Regions from separate parts of the Bacillus cereus group sp. BfR-BA-01316 genome, predicted to be linked through region 1. Evidence: riboswitches for the same ligand, from Rfam matches in the RefSeq annotation. Region 1 holds a riboswitch; the other holds the start of a gene.

Region 1 (8,073 bases):
GATTGGATAATTAATGCTACCTCATTAAGAATCGTTCTTACATCATATGTTTGTTCAATGATGGCAGTTGGCTTTCCAAGAATAAGAAATTCGCTTACAATTTCATTAATCCGTTCTATTTCTTGTTCGATTATGGAAAAGTAGAACTGATCCTGTTCATCTTTATATTTCTCTTTTAACAGAGCGACGAGTCCTTTAATTCCAGTAAGAGGGTTACGGATTTCATGAGCTGTACTAGCTGCAAAAGTTCCAACCAATTCAATTTTTTGTAGTTCATTTTGTTGTCTTTCTAGTTTTGTTTGACGTTTTAATAACATATATTGAACAAGTAAAAATAAAATAGACATTAAAAATAAAGTAGCTATACACTCTATTGAAACTAACTGGTATAAAGTTTGTTGATGAATAGGTAACGGAGAAACAGAGACTTTCCAATTTAATCTTTGGAGTGGGGTAGTAAGCATGTTAGAATGCCCATCGCTTGTTTCGTTATTATCATCGGCTAGAAAAACTACATCATGTTTATCAGTCACTTCGAAATGATATTGTGGTTTAATAGCATTTAAAGAGGCTGAAATGTAGTCAAAGCGTAAACTTGCTAATAGTAAGCCCGAGAGTTCCTTTTGTTTATTAAATATTGGAGAGGCAATCATAATAGCTTGATGTCCAAGAACGCGATCTGTAATAACTGATGATACAGTTGTTTCCTTAGATTGCAATGCATCTTGGATGTATTGGCGGTCAGAAACGTCAATAGGCGGCGAATCGCCTTGGGATGCGATTGTAATCATCCCATCTGTCGTAGCGTAATATAGACCGGAAAAACGTTCATCATTTCCATCGGTATCATGTACAATCTGTTTAATCTCATTGATGTTTCCAGTTTCGGTCCCTACGACTTTTGCGAGCATTTCTAAGGCAGACATAGCTTCACCAAGGTGATGGTCTAAATAGTCTCTATATAAAAAGAGAACAGTGTGAGCAGATAGTTTGTTTGCCTGTTTCATTTGATAAGTGTGATACGAAAAAAATGTGGCACCAATCCCTATCGTTGGCAGTATAACAAGCAGTATGTAAAAAACTATGCTTTGTAATTTGACTTTCAAATTTGGTACTCCTTCTTTTTTTATTATCATTATATATAAACTATGTTAAAATTGTCATGTTTTTATTCAAGAATCATTTGCATTACATTAGGGAAAGGAAAAGGGATGAGTGAATATTCATTCGGAAGTTGTAATGAAGTGCTACGTTGCTTTTCTTTTTGTTGCGGAGAATTTAAGTGAAGGGTTGAAATGGTATGATATCAAATAATGAGCGAGAAGACATTTCTCAATCTTTAAAAGTATTTATTGCATTATCCCGTGTACATCGTTCTGTTATGGATACTACAAATAAATCCATACAAAGTAACGGATTAAATCCAACTGAGTTTGCTGTATTAGAATTACTATATCATAAAGGAGGCCAACCACTTCAGCAAATCGGTGAACGTATTTTAATAGCTAGTGGCAGCATTACATACGTTGTAGATAAGCTAGAGAAAAAAGGGCTTGTAAAACGAATTCCATGTCCAAATGACAGGCGTGTTATTTATGCACAATTAACGGAGTCTGGAGAGAGCTTTATTGCTTCTATTTTTCCAGGTCATGAGCAAGTTATACATCAGTCTTTTGAAATGTTAACGAAGGATGAGAAGGATGAATTACTCGAGCTCTTGAAAAAAATTGGAAAGTATGAAAAATGATGATATGTTCCAAAGGAGCTTTGGATAAAGAAATCCAAGGCTTTTTTGTGTGCATGTATTTATGACATCATCTACCGCATTTTGCTGAAGAATAAGAGGAGATTTGTAAGTAAGAATTGAATTATAGTAATGATGCATATAATGGAGAGGGGGCTCGTTCATGTCATTTAAAGACTATGAATATAAACGGCCAAATATTGAAGAATTAAAAGAGAAGTTTATTGTTGCTTTAGAAAAATTCGATAAGGCAAAAACGCTTGAAGAACAAAAACAATTAATTAATTCAATTAATGAAATTCGTAATGATTTTGGTACAATGGGGAATCTTTGTTACATTCGCCATTCTGTTGATACGACAGATGCTTTTTATAAGGAAGAGCAAGATTTCTTTGATGAATACTCACCAGTTGTACAAGGCTATGGAACAAAATATTATAAGGCGTTAATTAATTCGCCATTCCGTGAAGAATTAGAAGCGTATTATGGAAAGCAATTATTTGCTCTAGCTAAATGTGATTTAAAAACATATTCAGATGAAGTAGTGAAAGATTTACAATTAGAGAATAAATTGTCTTCACAATATACACAGTTATTAGCATCTGCAAAAATTGACTTTGCAGGAGAAGAAAGAACGTTATCGCAACTTATTCCGTTTATGCAAGGAAAAGAAAGAAGCGAACGTAAGGCAGCAAGTGAAGCATACTACGGATTTTTAGCTGGGAATGAGGAAGAGTTAGATCGTATTTATGATGAGCTTGTTAAAGTGAGAACGAAAATCGCAAAAACACTTGGTTTTAAAAACTTTGTTGAATTAGGATATGCAAGAATGTATCGTACAGATTATAATGCTGAAATGGTAGCGAACTATCGTCAGCAAGTATTAGATTATATCGTTCCGGTTGCAACCGAGTTAAGAAATAGACAAAAAGCACGCATTGGTGTAGAAAAGCTCGCTTATTATGATGAAAACTTTGAGTTTGCTACAGGTAATCCAAATCCAAAAGGCGATGCCGATTGGATTATTAATCACGGGAAAACGATGTATAAAGAATTATCAGCTGAAACAGATGAATTTTTTAATTTCATGCTAGATAATGATTTATTAGATTTAGTTGCGAAAAAAGGAAAAGCTGGTGGTGGATATTGTACATATATCGAGAATTACAAAGCACCATTCATCTTCTCAAACTTTAATGGAACGTCTGGTGACATTGATGTATTAACGCATGAAGCTGGTCATGCTTTCCAAGTATATGAAAGTCGTAAGTATGAAATTCCAGAATATAATTGGCCAACATATGAAGCGTGTGAAATCCATTCAATGAGTATGGAATTCTTTACATGGCCATGGATGAAGTTATTCTTTGAAGAAGATGCGGATAAATATTACTTCTCACACTTAAGTTCAGCACTTCTATTTTTACCGTACGGTGTATCTGTAGATGAATATCAACATTATGTATATGAAAATCCAGAAGCATCGCCAGCAGAACGTAAGTCAGCATGGCGTAACATAGAGAAGAAGTATTTACCACATCGTGATTATGAAGATAATGATTATTTAGAGCGTGGTGGTTTCTGGCAACGTCAAGGCCATATTTATAGCTCACCATTCTATTATATTGACTACACGTTAGCTCAAATTTGTGCACTGCAATTTTGGAAACGTGCAAGAGATAATAGACAAGAGGCTTGGGAAGATTATGTGAATCTTTGTCAACAAGGTGGAAGTAAATCATTCTTAGAATTAGTAGAAGTTGCAAATTTAACATCACCATTCGCTGAGGGGTGTGTAAAAAGTGTAATTACAGAAATTGAAGCGTGGTTACGTGCTGTTGACGACACAAAATTGTAAAAAACATGCACTTTTTTCACATGTTTAACATCGACATAATGGAAAAATGATGAGATAATAAAAGAAAATTCAGAATCATTTTAGGGGTGTTTCTAATGGGGAGCACCCCTTTTCACCAACAAAAGGGGGGAAAGCACTATGCTTCAATCTAATATGGATGTTAGTTTAGAAACTTTAGTTCACTCATTACAGTCTACACGAAGCACGCTGTTATCAGAAATTGAAATGTTAAATGATACGGAGGTGAATGTAAAGCCACGCCGTGATAAATGGAGTATTATTCAAATTTTGCATCATTTGCATTTAGTTGAACAGTCTGTCACATCTGCCCTTGTATATGCTTTGCAAAAAAAAGAAAGAAAACTTGCTCCATTTAAAGACCTCCAACTTACGCTTGATCGCACACATAAACGGGAAGCTCCTCAACAAATGAAACCAACAGAAACATTAATGAAAAAACTGCAAGGAATTCAATTACTAGAACATTCACGACAAGAATTATTTCATGCACTTCATAGTGTGATAGATGAAAAAGAATTATTTGAAAATGGATTAAAACATCCTATTTTTAATGATTTGAATTTATATCAATGGGTTCAATTTCTGGATTTACACGAACAAAGACATCTTACACAGCTAAAAGAAGCGAAACATGCAATTTTACAGCGGTAGGGGGCATATCACTGATTATTAGTCCGCAACAATCGGGCTGCTATCAAATAACGAGAAAAAGGAAAAGAAGCGGCGAACCGCTTCTTTTCCTTTTTTACTCATGCATAGTTTTATTTCTTATTTTGGAATACTACATGAGGAAGAGAAAAAGGAGTTGAAAAGTATGTCAAAGAAAAAGAGAGAAGAAGAGCGCGCTTGGAAAGCTCGGAAAGAAAATCAAAAGCCGCATGGAAAGGTGAAAGCTTTTGCAGAATTAGTTGAAGGAACAGAAAAAACGTGATGAACTTCATCACGTTTTTTGTATGATTGGGAAAGTTAATAAAAATGTTGTACCTGTTCCTTTTTCACTAATAATATCAACCTTTCCATTCATTGCTTGAATAACACTGAAGACGACCATCATCCCGAGTCCGGTCCCTTTTTCTTTCGTCGAGTAGAAAGGTGACCCAAGGCGTTTTACTTGTTCTTGATCCATACCAATACCTGTATCTTTTATATATAATTGTATATGTTTATGGTCTGGAACTAATGTAAGAATAAGGTCACCACCGTTAGGCATAGCCTCAATACAGTTTTTTAAAATATTTAATAAGCATTGGTTCAGCTTTTGCTTTTCACCAGCTATAAAGAAAGATGTACTTTGTTTTATGTAATGTATACGAACATTTGTTAAATTGGCGAGAGGTGTAATTAAAGATAACGCATGAAGTAATTCTTCCTCTACTTGTAATTGTTGTTCTTTTTCAATACTCGGTTTTGCAAAAGTTAAGTAGTCTGTAAGAACATGATTTGCTTGTTCGATACCATTAATGGCTATGTCGATATATAATTTTCGTTCCTTCTCAGAACATGTATCTGACTGTAAAAGTTGCAAAAATCCTTTCGTTGAAGTTAAAGGGTTGCGAATTTCATGAGAGATAGAAGCTGCCATTTCACCGATTAAATGAAATTTTTCAGCATTCATAAGTTCATTTTGGAGACGAACTTGCGTTTGTAATATGTGTAGCAAATATAAAATAAGGATTGTACCAAGTATCGTACATAGTTCGTACACGATAATATGTGGTATATAATCTGCCGTATTTGTAACCTCTGAAAGGAAAAATGGTATCCAGCCAAATCCGAATATAAGACTGTAAAAGATAGCGAGTGCTATTTTTATACGATTAGAACTTCGGTTAAACAGTTTGTATGTTAATAGTAGAACAATGAATAGTAGAACCGAAGCGATAAAGGATGGGAAAACACCTATTCCTCCTAATAAAAAGCGGTATATGTTTAATACAGCTAAGATGGAAGCACCGGCAATAGGACCACCTGTTAATGTGCCGACAATTAATACGATATGACGCATATCAAATTGAAATCCATAATTTGTTTTTGCCGCGAAAGTGATACATAGTATGGTAGCGAGGCAACATAATACAATAAACATAGATGAATTTAATTTAGGAGAGCGTTTCCCTTTTTGATTCCAAAATAAATGATATACAAGCATTGTAACAAGGATGGATAATATATTTAAAAAGAGATAAATAATAAAGAGTTTCAGTGGGATGCCTCCTCTCTTCTCACATTAAATTAATCATACTATAAAATGAAAGAAATAAAATATGAAATAGCGGAAAAAATCAGAAATTTTTTCTGGTAGTATACAATATGTTACAATAATCTTTGTCAATGAAAGAAGAAATTCCGTGCACTGCATGGGAGAGGTTCGCGAACTCCCTCTATAAAAAACTATGGAAACAACAATATCCTTAGGTATTGTTTTGTTTTTTTATTGTGACAGTTCAAGAACGTTCTTTCTTCTTATTCGTAGTAGAGAAGGAGAATGAGTGAAATGAAAAAAGAAAAAGCAGTTGTTGTTTTTAGTGGTGGACAAGATAGTACAACATGTTTATTTTGGGCAATACAACAGTTTGCAGAAGTGGAAGCTGTAACGTTTAATTACAATCAACGTCATAAGTTAGAAATTGATTGTGCAACGGAAATCGCGAAAGAGTTAGGAATTAAACATACGGTACTAGATATGAGTTTATTAAATCAACTTGCTCCAAATGCGTTAACGAGAACGGATATGGAGATTACACATGAAGAAGGTGAATTGCCATCAACATTTGTAGATGGACGAAATTTACTATTTTTATCATTTGCGGCTGTATTAGCAAAACAAGTTGGAGCACGTCATATTGTAACGGGTGTATGTGAAACTGATTTCAGTGGTTATCCAGATTGTCGTGACGTGTTTGTGAAATCATTAAACGTTACATTAAATTTATCTATGGATTATCCGTTTGTTATTCATACACCACTTATGTGGATTGATAAAGCAGAGACATGGAAATTATCTGATGAACTTGGAGCATTTGAGTTTGTTAGAGAAAAAACATTAACATGTTATAACGGAATCATTGGTGATGGTTGCGGTGAATGTCCAGCATGTCAACTTCGTAAAGCAGGATTAGATACGTATCTACAAGAACGCGAAGGAGCGAGCAACTAATGGATAACTTTTTTGGATTTCGCATCGTAGAAAATTTACAAAAAATGGACAAGGATATTCAACGTGAACAACTCAAATATCATAATAAAAGAGTAATGGTCAGCAAGGAATTTACATTTGACGCAGCGCACCATTTACACTGCTATGAAGGGAAATGTAAAAATTTACATGGTCACACATATAAAGTCGTATTTGGAATTAGCGGATATGTAAATGAAATAGGCCTTGCAATTGACTTTGGAGATATAAAAGAGATTTGGAAAAATGAAATAGAAATTTATTTAGATCATCGTTATTTAAACGAAACATTGCCAGAAATGAATACGACTGCTGAAAATATGGTCGTTTGGATTTATGAAAAGATGGCAGAAGCATTAACGAAAGATAATCGTGCGAACGAATACAAGGGAGCTCGTGTTGAATTTGTTCGTCTTTTTGAGACGCCGACTAGTTATGCGGAAGTAAGACGGGAGTGGATGCTCGATGAGTAAAATCCCCGTCTTAGAAATATTTGGTCCGACCATTCAAGGAGAAGGGATGGTTGTAGGACAAAAGACAATGTTTATCCGTACAGCAGGCTGTGATTATAGCTGTGCTTGGTGTGATTCTGCTTTTACATGGGATGGATCGGCCAAAGATCAAATTAAACAAATGACACCGGAAGACATTTGGAATGAGCTTGTAGAAATTGGTGGAGAAAATTTTTCTCATGTTACGATTTCGGGTGGAAATCCTGTTTTGCTGAAAAATATGCAATTTCTTCTTTCTATATTAAAGGAGAATGGAATGCGAACAGCGGTAGAAACGCAAGGGAGTAAATGGCAAGATTGGTTGCTTCAAATTGATGAGGTAACGATTTCTCCAAAACCACCAAGTTCAACTATGAAAACAGATTTTCAGATGTTAGATTCTGTTATTCATAAACTAGCAGGGAAAGATTTTAGTTTAAAAGTAGTAGTATTCGATAATCAAGATTTTGAATATGCAGTTAAGATGCACGAGCGTTATCCGAATGTACCATTTTTCTTACAAGTAGGGAATGATGATACGAAAACAGTGGATGATGCGGTGCTTATAAAAAAACTATTAGAAAAATATGAGTGGCTTATTGAAAAAGCTGTGAATTGTAAAGAAATGAATGATGCGAAAGTACTGCCTCAGCTTCATACGTTAGTATGGGGAAATAAACGAGGGGTATAATGAGAAGGGATGTTTAAAATGGCAGGAAGATTAGATGAAGATTTAAAAGATGTAACATTATTAGGAAATCAAAATACAAAATATTTATTTGAA
Region 2 (8,073 bases), on a different contig from region 1:
TTATTTGTGTATGCAATGACCTTTGCTCTCTTATGAGTAAGGGTCTTTTTTGTTAGCAAGCTATGAGTAATTTCATAGTATAGATTATAACTAAAAAATTAAAGAGGAGGTGAGGAGCATGTCAAATTCTGACTCGGTTCCGTTACCCATATACTTCAAATCAAAAATATATGATGTAGGCAGGAAACGACTTGTTCCTCCCTCTATATTTATCATAATGTAGCGTTTATTCGAGTATTTAAGCGCTAGACACTTTCACGGTGAAGTGGATAAATTGAGAAACAAAGCGTTTCTTCCTATGTTGTAAAGGAGGAGACGATAATATGTTATATGTAAATAAAAGTGTGGGTAACACTCCGTATAAATTAAGTAAAAAAGCAATGAAAGAACAAACAATGCTTCAAAAAAATAAAGATCTATTAATTGAAATCGCAACAAGAGATGTAAAATCTGTATTTGCGTATTTTAAAACAACAAGAGACGGACTATCTATGAAAGAGGCACAAAAGCGTATTCAAGTATATGGCCGAAATGAATTAACTTCAAAAAGAGTGCGTATTGCGGAAGTAATGATGAAGCTAAGTGGAATGATCCCAGGTCTTTCAAAACAAAATGTGCGTGATGAATTACAATGTGAAACAGTTACTGTTTCTAGAGTAGCTGGTTGTAGCGTAACAGGGCTAAACAGTGAACTGAAAATGATGAAATTACCAGTACAAGAGCTTGTACCTGGAGATATGATTTTTCTTTCAGAGGGCGATACAGTGCCAGCAGATGTACGTATTACTTATGCAAATGGTTTATTAGTAAATGAATCTATGCTGACAGGAAACGATGCTAGTATTGAGAAATTTGAAAGTTGCTACCATCTTGAACGTAAACGATTTATTCCATTAAAACGGATGAAAGACTATAATCCACTTGAACTTGAAAATGTATGTTTCAAAGGTACGTATATTGTTGGCGGAAATGCAAAGGCTGTAGTTGTTTCGACAGGTAAAAATACGTATTCAGGAATACTTCATACTTGTTGCGGTAGAATGTCTTAATGTGTTAATGATGCTAAATATACAAAAACAATGTATAATAGACAAAGTTGAACAAAAACGTAGAATGGTAATCTATATATAACCTTACGTGATAACGTGAGGTTATTATTTTTTGTTAGTAGGAGAGGAATTATGAAAAAAGTATTATTAGTTGATGGTATGGCACTATTATTTCGTGCTTTTTACGCAACAAGTGTATATGGACAATTTATGAAACGACAAGATGGTACCCCGACGAATGGGATTCATGGTTATATGAAGCATTTATTAACAGCAACACAAGCAATCGAACCAACGCACATTGTAACGTGCTGGGATATGGGAAGTACGACATTTAGAACGGAATCTTTCTCGAATTATAAAGCAAATCGTGCAGCACCGCCGGAAGAATTAATTCCGCAATTTGATTTAGTGCAAGAAATAACTGCGAAATTATCTATGCCTGTAATCGGTATGAAAGGTTATGAAGCGGATGATTGTATCGGTACGCTTGCAAAACAATATTGCAATGAAGCGGAAGTTTATATTTTGACAGGTGATACAGATTTACTTCAACTTGTTGATACGAATGTTACAGTTATGCTTCTTCGTAAAGGAATTGGAAATTACGAGTATTACACACCGGAAAAAATCATGGAAGAGAAAGGTGTAGAACCTTGGCAAATCGTGCATGCGAAAGCTTTCATGGGAGATACAAGTGATAATTATCCGGGTGTAAAAGGTATTGGTGAAAAAACAGCGTATAAGCTTATTCAAGAATATGGAACAGTATCGGCTGTACTAGAAAATATAGCATCATTAACAAAAGCGCAGCGCACAAAGATTGAAAGTGATTTAGAGAACTTAAATATTTCATTACAATTAGCACAAATTCACTGTGAAGTTCCAATCTCATGTTCATTAGAAGAAGGGTTACACACAATGGATGAAGAAAAACTTAGATTCGTTTGTGAAGAAATGAATTGGGGAAGACCTGAAATATTAATAAATATGTTGTAAGAAGTAGAAAGGTCGATTAAATATTTTTAATCGGCCTTTCTTTTTTGTTCACAAAGTTGTCAGAAAATAAACGGGATTTTCATATGAAGTTCAAATAGATTTCACAACAATCAATTATTATAAGAACACGCAGATAATTCCTTATCTTTTATATAAACCATCCCCCAAGGAGGAAAATGAAAATGCGAAAAAAAGTGAGAAAATCATTTAAACAATTATTAATTGAAAATAAACAATCATTATTAAGTAATAAAGAGAATATGAAAGAGATAGAAGAACGAATTGAGAAACGACATGTAGCATATAGTGGTTCTAATAATTGAATGAAGATTGATTTATAACACCCCTTCACAAAGTGAAGGGGTGTTATAGTGTAGTGAGAAGGGACAAAGAAGGGGGAGCTACTGTGTGAATGTAGTAGAGAGGCTTGGAGAAAATAATATATCATGTCTTATTAGTCTATCGGAAAGGATAGGCTGGGATTATAGTTTAGGAGAAATCAACACCATTTTAAGTTCAGGTATCGTATATGGCATGCGGAATGAAAAGGGAGAAGTAATCGCTAGTGCAGCAATTATATTATATGGGGAGACATTAGCGTCTATCGGAATGGTGATTGTACATCCAGATTATAAAGGGAGAGGGATTGGAAAGGCGATAACGGATTCATGTATGAAGATTGTATCATCTCAAACTCCAATTATGCTTATTGCTACGGATGAGGGGAAGCCTTTATATGAAAAATTAGGATTTAGGGTTGTGAGCTATGTTTCTAAATACATATGCAACTCGTATAATGCGAATTATAAATGTGTAGGAAATGAAGAGTATATCTTGAATTATGAAGAGTGTGATTTAGAAAAAATAATAAAAATAGATGAAGATGCATTTGGGACAAGTCGAAAAGAGTTTTTAAAGCGCAGAATTATGCAAAGTGAACAATGTATCCTTATAAGGGATACAAAACAAAATATATTAGGCTATGGAATGAGTATACAAACGCCAGAAAATAAAATAATAGGACCAGTCGTTGCTAAAAATGACACAATGGCAATGGAAATTGTACATTCTTTAGCAAAAGGGCATAATGGAAAATTAAGAATTGATGTACCAGAAGGAAAGAAAGATTTCATGCAAGAATTAGAGATTACTGGTTTTCAAAAGGTTAATAAACCGCCAATAATGATGAAAAATAGTGATCAATTATTAAAAAGGAATAATGGGCTCTATAGTATTGCGGCACAAATTTTTGGATAAAAAAGAATCCTTTCGTGAAAAGGATTCTTTTTTATAGTTAATTTAATCACGATATTGGTCATGAGTCGGTTGAAAGAGATCTTCCTCGATATCTCTCACCATAGAAAAATGATCAACGTTATAATGACCATGTAAAGTTTTATTATGGTGCTCGATAATTTGCTGCGCAGACAATACGTTAGAATCAGTTGTTGAATGGCCATTTTTAATTAATGTAACATCAAAACCTTGTACAGTAGCTGTTCTAACAGCGGTGTCAATGCAATGTTCTGTTTTACATCCACCTATAACGAGATGATTAATCTTCTCTTCTTTTAAAAGTTCAAGTAAAGAAGTACCATAGAATGAATTTGTTGCGGCTTTATTAATAAGGATTGCAGATTGAGGGATGTTAATTTGCTTATGTACTTCAAATCCTTCCCCTTTACCAGAAGCAACATCAGTATCTCTTACGAAAACAATAAGGGCATTTGAATCAATTGCTTGCTGTACAGCGATATTTAGTGTAGCTAATAGCTCGGTTTTACGGAAAACTTCATTTTCTTGTTCATTTCCATCAATTAGTTCTTGTTGAGCATCAATAATTAATAGAGCTTGTTTCATTGTTTCTCCCCTTTAATACAGAATAATTTTCACTTTATATATTCCGTAATAGTGTATGAGAATCCTCTATCATTAGTGAAGTAGACGAGCGATTTACAAAGTTGTCAAAGAAATTTCATTCTCATAGAGTATAAAAACATGTATGATAGGAAGTGGAGAATTTTTGAGTAGGTGGGAATATCATGCAAACAGTAGAAGATTATCTTTCATTCTTACATACGAAAGGATTTAAATTATCAGAGGAAGCACACGGGTTTATTATGTTTGGACAAGGATATACTGGTGCATCTGATGGAATTGTGAACGCAGCAATAGAAGCGACGATTAAACATCAGTTACAGTTTGATGGCAGTTATTTTGTTGCGTTATTAGAACGATTGAAAGAAGAAGAAATTACAGATAAAAAAAGCGCTAAGGCTTTTATGCGGAAGTTACAAGCGTAACTTCACGCAGCCCGCGCTTCTTTTTTTGTTTTTGAAGGTAATTCAACAAAAATCATACCTAGGAAAATACATAGACATCCAATAACAGCAGAAATAGAAAGCTGTTCATTTGCTACTAGAACGCCTGTTAATGCTGCAAAAACAGGCTCCATTGCGAAAATAATGGCTACTCTCGTTGGAGAAGTGTGTTTTTGTGCAGATGTTTGAATGAAAAAGGCAATTGATGTCGCAAACAGGGAAGTTAGAAATAGAGCGAATAAAAAGGAATGATTTGTCCATAGTGATACTGAAAGTAATTTTCCCCAATCTTCAAACAAAAAAGCGCAAATAGAAGAAAATATACCGACAGCTAATACTTGAGAAGTGCTTAGTAATAAAGGTGATATTTTCTTAGAAAAGAAACCGTTAACAAGAATATGGGCAGCGAAAGCGACAGCGCAACCGAGAACGAGTATATCTCCAATGTTTAATTGAAAAGAATCACCAGCTGTTAATAAATATAAACCTGCTGTTGCTACAGTAATACCAAGTGCAATGAAAATTGTAGCTCGCTGTTTTAAAAAGATAAAAGACAAGATTGGGACCATAATGATACTAAGCCCTGTTAAGAAACCAGCTTTTGAAGAGGTTGTATAAAGTAAGCCGAATGTTTGTAATAAATAGCCAATACATAAAAAGAATCCAACAATCAATCCAGCGAGACTACTCTGTTTTATATCTTGTTTTGAAGTTTTTTGTGAGAAAATCATTTGAACGAATAATAAAATAATTCCAGCGAATAAAAAGCGAATAGCATTAAAAGTAAATGGTCCAATAAAAGACATAGCATTTTGAACGACAACAAACGTAGCTCCCCAAATAAAAGAGACGAATAATAATGCGAGAGGAGCAATCCACCCTTTTTTCACACTCATACCCCCGTTAATTTTGTGAAATAGCTTTTCTAGCTAATTCATCAGCGACTTTATTTTGACTACTTGGAATCCACTTAATAAAAAAGAGATCGAAATTTTTTATGTACTGCAGTGCTTCTTCTAGAAGCGGTGCAAACATTTTATTTTTTGCGTATTCTTTTTCAACAGCCCGCTCAACAAGTTGAGAATCTGTACGAAAAGATACAATGCTATAATTATGCGCTGCGCAATACTTTAATGCTGCAAGTAAAGCGTGGTATTCTGCTTCATGGTTTGACATTGTCCCAAGTGGTAATGACAATTGTACAGGTGGCTGTACCCCTTTAATAAAAACCCCGGCACCAGAAGGTCCAGGATTTCCTTTTGATGCACCATCGATATATACTTCAATCAAAATGAGAAACCTCCAGTTATAAGGTTATCCCCTACTTGAAAATTTTTTTAGAAGTAGGGGATAGAGTACTTATCCCGCTATTTGTGGGAGTCTTACTGCCCGTAAACGCCCGATTGGTGTGGGCTAATAATCAGTGGGGGATGAACCCCCCCCACTGATTAAAGTTTCACTTTATCCAATTGTAATGCTATAACGACATGTAAATGTTTCATTCGCTTGTAACGATTGAATTCCTTTTTTTTCTTTAAAATCTTTTGTTTGCTTTACTTCATCAGCAATTCCGTACCAAGGTTCAATACATAAGAAAGGTGCGTTATCTCCTGGTGTCCATACGCCGACAAATGGGAACCCATCAAATGCTACTTTTACAAATTTATTATGTTTATGTGAGCGAATAGAAATTTCATTCGTATTCATATGTTCAAAAATAAGCGCGTCATTTTTGAACAAATCATATGTAAGTGGCAATTCTTTCGTATTTTCAGCGATTAGTTGCTTTTCATTTGAAAGAAAAGGACCTTCTAATATGCTAGTTTCTAAACGTTCAGATCCGTTAAATGATAGATGATAATCTGCAAATGATTCACCTTCTAATAAAGGACAGTTGAATCCAGGATGTGCTCCGATTGAAAAGAACATCTCTTTTGAAGAAGGATTGTTTACTTCATATGTAACATGTATATTTTGTTCGTCTACTTCATAAGAAACGAGTAATTCAAATTCATATGGATATTTTTGTAACGTCTCTTCATTACTAGTAACGACATAAGTGATTTTTGTTTCACTTTGTTCTTTAACAGAGAACGAAAGATCACGGGCAAAACCATGCTGTGTTAATGAATAAGGTTTACCTTCTACGTAGTATGTATTTTCTACTAATCGACCGACGATTGGAAACAAGATTGGTGCACGACGTCCCCAATAAGTAGAATCACCTTGCCATAAATATTCTGTATTGTCTTCTTTTAAGCGAACGCTTTGTAATTCTGCACCTTTGTCAGAGATGGAAACGATCACTTTTTCATTTTGAATTGTTGCTGTCATGAAGTGAAACCTCCTAAATCTTTCATATGTTTTATCCCGTATTAACGGTCCGTAAAAACCCGATTGGTGCGGGCTAATAATCAGTGGGGGATGGACAAAACCCCCGCTGATTAAAGTTTCACTTTATTATACGTTGTCTAAAAGAAAAAAGGTAGTAAATGATAGGAATCTATTGACGAAAGAGCACCTATTGCGTAAAATATAATCTTGTTGCTTAAAAACGAATAACGTGGTTCGAAACCATCCCACGTAAAAAAACTAAGGAGATTTTGTCATGAATATAAGAACATTAGTCGGTAATGGTATTTTAGCGGCATTATATATTGCTGTTTCTATGCTTATTCAGCCATTTGGCTTTACGAGTGTACAGTTTCGTATTTCAGAGATGTTTAATCATCTCGTTGTATTCAATAAGAAAGCAATTTACGGGATTGTATTAGGTGTATTTTTAACGAATCTCTTTTTCTCACCTATGATCGCTTATGATTTAGTATTTGGAGTAGGGCAATCAATTCTTGCACTACTTGCAACTATTATTTCTATGCGCTTCATTAAAGGTGTTTGGGCTCGTATGATTTTTAATACAGTTATTTTTACAATTACAATGTTTATGATAGCAATTGAACTTCATCTTGCGTTTGATCTGCCATTTTTATTGACATGGCTAACTTGTGCAGTTGGTGAATTTGTTGTAATGGCAATTGGTATGCCTGTAATGTACTGGATTAATAAGCGAGTACAATTTGAAAGATTTATGTAATAGATGAAAGAGCCGTCCTTATATAGGATGGCTCTTTTTGTATGTGATTATATTGAATATAATGCTGTGACTCTTGATAAAATATAATAAAATAAATATAAGAAGTCTTATAAAAGGGGAATCTAGTATGAAATATAAAATACATTGGTTGTATAAAACGAAGCGTGGTTTACAAACTGAATTAACAACAGATTATATGAACATAGAAGAAGTGCTTCAATTTGCGGAGGATTTTGAGAAAACAGGTAGGGTGAAAGAACTTTTATTTTACGATGAAATGGACGCGGAATGGTCATTAAAAGAAATGAAAAAACTGAGTAAGCAAGTGGAGGAAGATCCTCAAGAAATTCAAGTTTATTTTGATGGTGGTTATGATGTGCAGACGAAAGAAGCTGGGGTTGGCATATGTGTATACTACAAAAAAGGAAATACAAATTATCGAGTTCGTCGCAATGCATACATAGAAGGCATATATGATAATAACGAAGCGGAGTACGCAGCATTATTATACGGGATGAATACACTCGAGGAATTAGGAATTAAATATGAAGCAGTTACACTTCGTGGAGATTCTCAAGTTGTACTGCAGCAATTAGCTGGTGAATGGCCT

What was found. Region 1 has a riboswitch for preQ1 ahead of queC (7-cyano-7-deazaguanine synthase QueC). Riboswitches for the same ligand answer to the same signal wherever they lie in the genome.
Positions count from the first base shown of each region.
Region 2: it holds a riboswitch for preQ1, as region 1 does, so the genes downstream of both, MR071_RS04705 (QueT transporter family protein) here and queC (7-cyano-7-deazaguanine synthase QueC) in region 1, are expected to answer to the same signal.

Region 1 is NZ_JAKUGX010000013.1:40,998-49,070, reverse strand. It holds gene MR071_RS12495 (DUF3149 domain-containing protein) at 1-1,106, opposite strand, end outside; gene MR071_RS12490 (MarR family winged helix-turn-helix transcriptional regulator) at 1,301-1,747, shown strand; gene MR071_RS12485 (M3 family oligoendopeptidase) at 1,908-3,602, shown strand; gene MR071_RS12480 (DinB family protein) at 3,741-4,274, shown strand; gene MR071_RS12475 (DUF6254 family protein) at 4,438-4,554, shown strand; gene MR071_RS12470 (ATP-binding protein) at 4,564-5,772, opposite strand; PreQ1 riboswitch class I at 5,981-6,024, shown strand; gene queC (7-cyano-7-deazaguanine synthase QueC) at 6,118-6,780, shown strand; gene queD (6-carboxytetrahydropterin synthase QueD) at 6,780-7,271, shown strand; gene queE (7-carboxy-7-deazaguanine synthase QueE) at 7,264-7,980, shown strand; gene queF (preQ(1) synthase) at 7,999-8,073, shown strand, end outside.
Region 2 is NZ_JAKUGX010000004.1:22,260-30,332, forward strand. It holds gene MR071_RS04660 (P-type ATPase actuator domain-containing protein) at 324-1,049, shown strand; gene MR071_RS04665 (5'-3' exonuclease) at 1,182-2,048, shown strand; gene MR071_RS04670 (FbpB family small basic protein) at 2,231-2,371, shown strand; gene MR071_RS04675 (GNAT family N-acetyltransferase) at 2,457-3,305, shown strand; gene MR071_RS04680 (cysteine hydrolase family protein) at 3,348-3,908, opposite strand; gene MR071_RS04685 (DUF6123 family protein) at 4,091-4,351, shown strand; gene MR071_RS04690 (DMT family transporter) at 4,354-5,259, opposite strand; gene MR071_RS04695 (reverse transcriptase-like protein) at 5,273-5,659, opposite strand; gene MR071_RS04700 (aldose 1-epimerase family protein) at 5,831-6,703, opposite strand; PreQ1 riboswitch class I at 6,927-6,971, shown strand; gene MR071_RS04705 (QueT transporter family protein) at 6,978-7,463, shown strand; gene MR071_RS04710 (ribonuclease H family protein) at 7,591-8,073, shown strand, end outside.